DNA from 4 places in the Thaumasiovibrio subtropicus genome. Region 4 is predicted to be linked to each of the others. Evidence: predicted binding sites of a transcription regulator. Region 4 holds the regulator's gene; each other region holds the start of a gene.
The links. The regulator PurR, encoded in region 4, represses purine synthesis genes. The targets are predictions, from matches to a motif close to TNANGNAAACGTTTNCNTNA.
Positions count from the first base shown of each region.

Region 1: a site for PurR is predicted at 1,111-1,130, ahead of metK (methionine adenosyltransferase). Genes of this name have one in related genera too.
Region 2: a site for PurR is predicted at 696-715, ahead of pckA (phosphoenolpyruvate carboxykinase (ATP)). Genes of this name have one in related genera too.
Region 3: a site for PurR is predicted at 1,164-1,183, ahead of folD (bifunctional methylenetetrahydrofolate dehydrogenase/methenyltetrahydrofolate cyclohydrolase FolD). Genes of this name have one in related genera too.

Region 1 covers NZ_AP023054.1:575,556-577,764, reverse strand. Annotated here, with positions in the region: gene tkt (transketolase) at 1-922, opposite strand, end outside; gene metK (methionine adenosyltransferase) at 1,280-2,209, shown strand, end outside.
Region 2 covers NZ_AP023054.1:81,878-84,086, reverse strand. Annotated here, with positions in the region: gene hslO (Hsp33 family molecular chaperone HslO) at 1-560, shown strand, start outside; gene pckA (phosphoenolpyruvate carboxykinase (ATP)) at 957-2,209, shown strand, end outside.
Region 3 covers NZ_AP023054.1:1,031,332-1,033,540, reverse strand. Annotated here, with positions in the region: gene TSUB_RS04925 (hypothetical protein) at 1-589, opposite strand, end outside; tRNA gene TSUB_RS04920 (tRNA-Arg) at 841-917, opposite strand; gene folD (bifunctional methylenetetrahydrofolate dehydrogenase/methenyltetrahydrofolate cyclohydrolase FolD) at 1,253-2,113, shown strand; gene galU (UTP--glucose-1-phosphate uridylyltransferase GalU) at 2,195-2,209, opposite strand, start outside.
Region 4 covers NZ_AP023054.1:1,852,610-1,854,818, forward strand. Annotated here, with positions in the region: gene purR (HTH-type transcriptional repressor PurR) at 281-1,285, shown strand; cyclic di-GMP riboswitch class I at 1,465-1,564, shown strand; gene TSUB_RS08360 (TfoX/Sxy family DNA transformation protein) at 1,688-2,209, shown strand, end outside.

The DNA of each region.
Region 1 (2,209 bases), 1.3 Mb from region 4:
CTTCCCATGCAGACTGCTTCGCCGCACCGGCTTCTTTCGCATCCCATTCTGCATACACGTCAGCGGGGATTTCAAACGGACCGTGTTCCCAACCAAGGAATTCACGTGCTGCAGCAATTTCGTCGTGACCAAGTGGTGCACCGTGACAATCATGAGAACCGGCCTTGTTTGGCGAACCAAAGCCAATGATAGTCTTACAACAGATGATGGTAGGTTTGGTCGTTTCTGCTTTCGCTGCTTCAATAGCGGCATTGATTGCATCACTGTCATGACCATCAACCGCTAGCACGTGCCAGCCATATGACTCAAAACGCTTCTGCGTGTCGTCGGTAAACCAACCTTCGACTTCGCCATCGATTGAGATGCCGTTGTCATCCCAGAAGGCAATCAACTTACCTAGGCCCAGCGTACCTGCTAGCGAACACGCTTCGTGCGAGACACCTTCCATCAGACAGCCGTCACCCATGAAGACATAAGTGAAGTGATCAACCACATCGTGACCATCGCGGTTGAACTGTGCCGCGAGCGATTTCTCAGCCAGCGCCATACCAACAGCGTTGGTAATACCTTGACCAAGTGGACCAGTGGTCGTTTCTACACCTGGTGCATAACCATATTCTGGGTGGCCTGGTGTTTTAGAGTGCAGTTGACGGAACTGCTTAAGATCGTCAATCGACAGATCGTAGCCCGCTAGGTGGAGCAGAGAATAGATCAGCATAGAGCCGTGACCATTCGACAGTACAAAACGGTCGCGGTCAGCCCACTCTGGGTTCTGTGGGTTATGGTTTAAGTGATCACGCCATAGTACTTCAGCGATATCAGCCATACCCATAGGCGCACCCGGGTGACCAGAGTTAGCTTGTTGAACACCATCCATGCTCAACGCACGGATTGCATTAGCAAGTTGTTTACGAGACGACATGTCTGCTCCTGAGTGAAAAACAGTGTTAGTAGGGTTTCTCGCCATTCTTTTATAGAGAAACTGCATTTGGCGGGGCGGTATTGTCGCAAAGCGAGTAAATGACTGCAAACATTTTACGGAGCAAATAGCGCTATTATTTCAATCAGATGAATCAATTTTTGCCTAAACAATTGATGCGTAACCATTCATCACGCAAACGATTGGCTCACACTTAATAAAAACCCTCCTCATTGAGATGTTGATTTTGATCTCACTACAAGTAGAATAGACGTCCAGATGTAGATACCTCTACACATATGAATGGATAAATAATCTACAATTCATATGCCCTTTATTTAATTATTAGTGGATACGCTCATGTCAAAACACCTGTTTACTTCTGAGTCAGTTTCTGAAGGTCATCCGGATAAAATTGCCGATCAGATCTCTGACGCTGTATTGGATGCCATTTTAGAACAAGACACGAAAGCACGTGTTGCCTGTGAAACCTACGTTAAAACCGGCATGGTCATGGTAGGTGGTGAGATCACAACGTCGGCTTGGGTTGATATCGAAGAGCTTACTCGCCAAACCGTCCGTGAAATCGGTTACGTTCATTCAGACATGGGCTTTGATGCCGACTCATGTGCTGTACTCAATACTATTGGTAAGCAGTCTCCTGACATTAACCAAGGTGTTGATAAGGCTGATCCAAAAGAACAAGGTGCAGGTGACCAAGGTATCATGTTTGGTTACGCCACTAACGAAACTGACGTGTTAATGCCAGCACCTATCACTTACTCTCACCGCTTGGTAGAGCGCCAAGCAGAAGTGCGCAAAAATGGCACGCTTCCTTGGTTGCGTCCAGACGCAAAAAGCCAAGTGACTTTCGCTTACGACCAAGGCAAGATCGTCGGTATTGATGCTGTTGTACTCTCAACTCAGCACTGTGATTCAATCTCTACATCAGATTTGCGTGAAGCGGTAATGGAAGAGATCATCAAGCCAGTACTACCTTCAGAGTGGCTAAACCAAGACACTAACTTCTTCATCAACCCAACTGGCCGTTTCGTTATCGGTGGCCCTATGGGTGACTGTGGTCTAACAGGCCGTAAGATCATCGTTGATACCTACGGTGGTGCAGCTCGACATGGTGGTGGTGCTTTCTCTGGTAAAGATCCATCAAAAGTTGACCGCTCAGCGGCATATGCAGCGCGTTATGTGGCGAAAAACATCGTTGCTGCAGGTATGGCTGATCGTTGTGAAATTCAATTGTCTTATGCGATTGGTGTTGCAGATCCAACTTCT
Region 2 (2,209 bases), 1.8 Mb from region 4:
GTAAAGGCCACTTAGTCATTACCATCGATCCAGTAAAAGGTGAACGTTACCAAGGCGTGGTTGGCCTTGAAGGGGAAACCCTTTCAGAGGTATTGGAAAACTACTTCGCAAACTCTGAGCAACTTCGCACTCGCCTTATCTTACGTACCGGCCAACACGACGGCCAAGCGAATGCGGCAGGCATGTTGCTGCAAGTACTGCCCGACGATAAAGGTAGCGAAGAGGACTTTGACCACTTGCTACAACTGACAGAAACCGTCAAAAACGATGAGCTGTTTGGCCTAGACGCGGAAGATGTGCTTTATCGCCTCTATCACCAAGAGAGTGTTCAGCTCTTTGAACCTCAACCTGTCGCCTTTAATTGCAGTTGCTCGCGTGAGCGCAGCGCATCGGCGATTCGTTCCATTGATCGTGCAGAAGTCGATCAGATTTTGGCGGAAGAAGGTGAAATTGCCCTTCATTGTGATTACTGCGGTACAAGTTACAAATTTGATAGGATTGATGTTGCCGCTTTATTCGAAAGTCCAATTAGCCAGACATCAGGCAATCAAGCACACTAAGCAAGACCATACATATAACATTCCCTAATGGAATACTAAAAAACCGACCAAAAGGTCGGTTTTTTATTTTGCGATAATAAAAAACCTCAAAACTTTCCGCCACATTCAGCCCGTGAATTCATTATAAATTTGCGCTGAGGCACATTTTTACCCCACCAAAGCCACTGATTTACCAGACTTATTTTTGAATAAATATTAATCAAATACGCTGGCGTATCCCTTTATGACAATTGTAAACTAAACAAGGGAAAAACAACGATAAAATATTACTTTCCCTTAACAAATTTGTGGTTATTTTTTGACTGGCCTCCCTGAAATTCCAGATTTTGGTTGCTAGCATGGATACCAGATAATGATTCTTACAACATCTTACCCAAGTTACCCTAAGGAGCACCTATGACAATTACAAACGTCGACAACAAGGTTGCAAATGCGCTGGACTTATCTCGCTATGGTATTGAAAATACTGTTGAAATCGTAAGAAACCCATCCTACGACATGCTGTTTGAAGAAGAGACTCGCAGTGACCTAGAAGGTTACGAGCGCGGTGTCATCACCGAGCTTGGTGCGGTGGCTGTCGACACAGGCATCTTTACAGGACGTTCGCCGAAGGACAAATACATTGTCAAAGACGCAACAACCGAGGAACACATGTGGTGGACCTCAGACGCTGTTAAAAATGATAACAAACCGATAAAACAAGATGTTTGGGATGACCTGAAAGCATTAGTCACAGGCCAGCTGTCTGGCAAGCGTTTATTCGTGATTGATGGATACTGTGGTGCCAATCCAGACACGCGCTTAAGCATTCGCATTATTACCGAAGTGGCATGGCAAGCTCACTTCGTGAAGAACATGTTCCTTCGTCCAACAGAAGACGAACTCAAAACCTTCGAGCCTGATTTTGTTGTCATGAATGGCGCTCGTTGCACCAACCAGAAATGGGAAGAGCATGGCCTGAATTCTGAAAACTTCACCGTATTTAACCTCACCGAACGTATGCAGTTGATTGGTGGTACTTGGTACGGTGGCGAGATGAAGAAAGGGATGTTCGCGATGATGAACTACTTCTTGCCGCTGAAAGACATAGCTTCAATGCACTGTTCGGCCAACATGGGCAAAGACGGTGATGTTGCGATCTTCTTCGGTCTATCTGGTACCGGGAAGACAACCCTCTCCACAGATCCAAAACGTGCGCTTATTGGTGATGACGAGCACGGCTGGGATGACGATGGTGTCTTTAACTTCGAAGGCGGCTGTTATGCGAAGACCATCAAGCTATCGAAAGAAGCTGAGCCAGACATCTACAATGCAATTCGTCGTGATGCGCTGTTAGAGAATGTGACCGTTCGTAATGATGGCTCTATCGACTTTGATGACGGTTCGAAAACGGAAAACACCCGTGTGTCTTACCCGATCAACCACATCGATAACATTGTCAAACCTGTCTCCAAGGGCGGTCATGCCAATAAAGTCATCTTCTTATCAGCCGATGCCTTTGGCGTACTTCCTCCGGTATCAAAACTGACACCAGAGCAAACCAAGTATCACTTCTTGTCTGGCTTCACCGCGAAACTTGCCGGTACCGAACGTGGCATTACTGAGCCAACACCAACGTTCTCGGCGTGTTTTGGCGCAGCGTTCTTGAC
Region 3 (2,209 bases), 820 kb from region 4:
CTTGCTCGACTAGCCAGTATGATTTCGTTTGTTCATCGACCGTTTCAGCACTGGGTCTGGATTGGCAAACATTGATCAACAAGGCGTTAGGTAAAGGTTGGCCAGAATGCCTGCGGGTTTGCTCAGGTAAAGGCACATCTCTGACACGTTTTAATGAATGCATTGGCAGTACATTGTTTTTTACCGCCACTGTCGATTTCCCACCTTGGCGAAGCAATGTCAAAAAATCATCGATGGGATGAGGTTTGTTACGTTGGTATTCGAAAACCATAGACCAATCAGAGAACTGCAGATGAACAGCTTCTCTTTGCCCATTTTGTTCGGTGTACAGCAGTTGCAATGCTGAAATCGGCGCGCGATGCGTTATGAGCTGATGATCATCATAGGTTAGACAGGCAATGTTGTCTTCATAAACAAGACAAACACTGTACGCTTTAGCGTAGTCGCCAAACTTTTGCTTAAACAACAACATCTCATCGGGTTTAGCTAGCCCTTTTACCTGCTCTGCAAGCAACAGCGGTAGCGCTTCTGCTGTGTTAACTTCTTGCTTAAAAAATCCCAAATCACAACGTATTGACTGCGATCGCATGACCTAAACTCCCCCCTATAACCGCTATCCCTTTTACCCCTCGGCGAGACACAAACCCTCCTTGATTCATGAAACGACACACCAAGAGATATTTTCTTACACCCTCTTGATTATGCCTATCGGTTCGAAAACATAACTGGGGTGAGATCATGATTCCTGAGAGTATTTACGCAACTGGAGAAAAAATCAGCAGAGATGGGAAAATGGTGCACAACGCAAAAAGCCAACCCGAAGGTTGGCTTTTCTCAATATGGCACGCCCTACAGGATTCGAACCTGTGACCACATGCTTAGAAGGCACGTGCTCTATCCAACTGAGCTAAGGGCGCATTGTGGGAAGTGATTATACGGGTCGAACTCGTGAGGTCAACGGGCGACCCAGAGAAAATTTCGTTTTTTAGTTCAAGTGATTAAAGTCTGGCCTCTTAGCGCCTAACAATACGGCGATAGCATAAACTTTCCAGAAATTAAGTGGCACCATCCAAATAGTTGCTCCATTTTTTTGCCTACCCTTCTCTCGGTTTATTTACAGTATTGTCAAAAACTTAGCGTTAACATTTCATTTAAATAACCCCCGACGCAAACGTTTGCTTAGTGGATCTTATTAACAATCTCTGCCAAACTATGCGACAAAACGTCAGCCCATGATCACAAAAGGAAAACCATGTCAGCGCAAATTATCGATGGTCGCCTCATTTCTCAAACCGTCCGCCAAGAAGTCGCTGCGCGCGTTAAAGCGCGGACCGATGCCGGTTTAAGGGCGCCAGGACTCGCCGTAGTCCTCGTCGGTGAAGATCCTGCATCGCAAGTGTATGTCGGTAGTAAACGTAGAGCGTGCGAAGAAGTCGGTTTTATCTCTAAATCGTTTGACATGCCACATACGACAACGCAGGAAGAGTTACTGTCTCTGATTGACGAGCTCAATGCAGATGGCACGATAGATGGCATTTTGGTCCAGCTTCCGCTTCCAGCAGGCTTGGATAGCACCGAGATACTGGAACGCATCATTCCTGAAAAGGATGTTGATGGCTTCCACCCATACAATGTCGGGCGTCTTTGCCAACGCATTCCTAAACTACGTTCTTGTACCCCAAAGGGAATTATGACGCTCATCGAGCGTTATAATATTCCGACCCATGGTAAGCATGCCGTTGTGGTTGGCGCATCGAACATTGTCGGTCGTCCCATGACACTAGAGCTATTGCTTGCTGGCTGTACCACAACAACCTGTCACCGCTTTACTCAAGATCTAGAAGGTCATGTACGCCAAGCAGACCTTGTTGTTGTTGCGGTGGGCAAACCGAACTTTATTCCAGGCGATTGGATTAAAGAGGGTGCAATTGTGATTGATGTGGGCATCAATCGTCTCGACGATGGCAGCTTGGTCGGTGATGTTGAATATGATATCGCAGCTCAAAAAGCCTCCCACATTACACCAGTCCCTGGGGGCGTTGGCCCGATGACGGTTGCCACGCTCATCGAGAACACTTTGTTAGCTTGTGAGCAATACCATTCTGACTCTTAAGCTTATAATAAAAAACAGGCCGCAGTTGCGGCCTGTTCTCTATCTAGTTCTTGATGTTTGAAAGAAACGTTATTCAAGCCATCACTTACGGTTCGC
Region 4 (2,209 bases):
GAGCGTATAAACTACCCAAGCAATTCGTAAACCCATAGTGCTGAATAGTGATAAACACGTAGACAAGTGGTGAGAAATGCCGCAAGTGGTACCCCTGATATCACAATGTCGCGCTAAAATTCCGTATATCATTTCATAAAGATTGCACTATCGTCCTTACTCAGTAGAATGTGAACGCAAGCGATTACATAATGAAATGTTGCTGTGACCGTTTACACGCAACCACTCAATAATAGCCAGCGATGCGTACTGCTGGCAGATACGATATTAGAAGAAAAAAATGGCAACCATTAAAGATGTTGCGCGCATGGCTGGCGTCTCAACGACGACTGTCTCGCACGTAATCAACAAAACTCGATTCGTCGCAGAAGCTACGCAGAAAAAAGTGTGGGAAGCAATCGACGAACTCAACTATGCGCCAAGTGCCGTTGCGCGTAGTTTGAAGTGTAACTCTACCCGCACTATTGGCATGTTAGTAACCAAATCTAACAACCCTTTCTTTGCCGAGGTGGTTCACGGCGTTGAAGAGTATTGCTACAAAGCCGGCTACACACTGATTCTATGTAATACCGAAGGCAACTTTAACAAACAGCGTGATTACCTACGCATGTTAGCTGAAAAACGCGTCGATGGTCTTCTCGTCATGTGCTCAGATCTTGATGACGAACTACTTGCCATTCTCAATCGTCAAAAAGATCTACCGATGGTCATTATGGACTGGGGACCAGAATCTGTTACCACAGATAAGATTCGCGATAACGCAGAGAAAGGGGCGTATCTCGCCACGCGTCACTTCATCGACAATGGCCACCAAGAGATTGGTTGTGTGTCAGGCCATTTGCAGCGCAATACCTGTGTCGAGCGCATGAAAGGATTCAGTGCCGCGATGCAAGAGGCGAACTTGCCTATCAATCAAGATTGGATTATCGAAGGCGACTTTGAGTGCGAAACGGCAGTGAAAGCGGCGCAAGATTTCATCGCAATGGATCAACGCCCTACTGCTATCTTCTGCTTCAATGACATTATGGCGATGGCGTTAATCAGTACGTTTGAGCAGGCAGGTATTAGTGTACCAGACGATATTTCGGTGATTGGCTATGACAACATTGATTTATCTCCTTACTTTTCACCACCTTTAACGACAATTCACCAGCCTAAGCACCGTTTAGGTAAAAAGGCAGTCGAGTTACTGATGGCGAGAATTAAAGATAAAGAACACGATAGCCAATTATTCGTCATGGAGCCCGAATTGGTAGTACGTAAGTCTGTAAAACGTATGAAATAAATTCATCATCTTTTTATAAATGCCTGCTTTGAGAACAAGCGGGCATTTTTTTGCCTTTTATGCAAATACGCCAATATTCTGTTCTGCACTTATCAAATTTCCCGTCAAAATTATGGTACCAATATCACGTTTTTATTGGGACGAAGATCAAAACCTATATTGATATAAGCTAAATATTGTCACGAACAGGGCAAACCATTCGAAAGATTGGGACGCAAAGCTTCCGGCCTAAATACAAGATTTTTAACGAATCTGGTAAATGGTAGCGGGGTTGCCGATGGAAAAACTAGTTGTACACACGGAAGTTGACAGAGCGTTGACATTCAGGAACTGCAGCTGGTCTATTCTTGGTTCCTAGCTCTGATTAGTGGTGACCTATTCACATAATCACCGAGATGTAGCATGGACAAACCAGTACTAAAAACTTCAATAAAGTTACTCAGTCGTTTTGGGACAATTAAGTCGCGTTCAATGTTTGGCGGTTTTGGCCTTTTCTTAGGCGAAACCATGTTCGCACTTGTTGTAAACGATAAACTTCACCTACGTGCTAACGCCAGTAACGAGCGTCAGTTCAAGGAGAGTCAATTCCAGCCTTACGTTTACAAAAAGCGTGGGTTCCCGGTTGTCACTAAGTATTATGCAATACCTGACACCTGGTGGGATGACGAAGATCAGATCATCTCTCAAGCATCCCTCGCACTCACCGCAGCGCAAGAGGATAAAAAGGATCAAGAGGCAAAAAAGGCGAAGTTGCCTGACCGAATCAAAGATTTACCCAATCTGAGATTGGCAAACGAACGAATGCTGAAAAAAGCGGGTATTACCACTGTTGAAGAGCTCGTAGAAAAAGGCGCTTTACAGGCATTCAGACAACTGCAAGACACGCAAGGCGAATCGCTAAACGTCGAATTACTTTGGGCATTG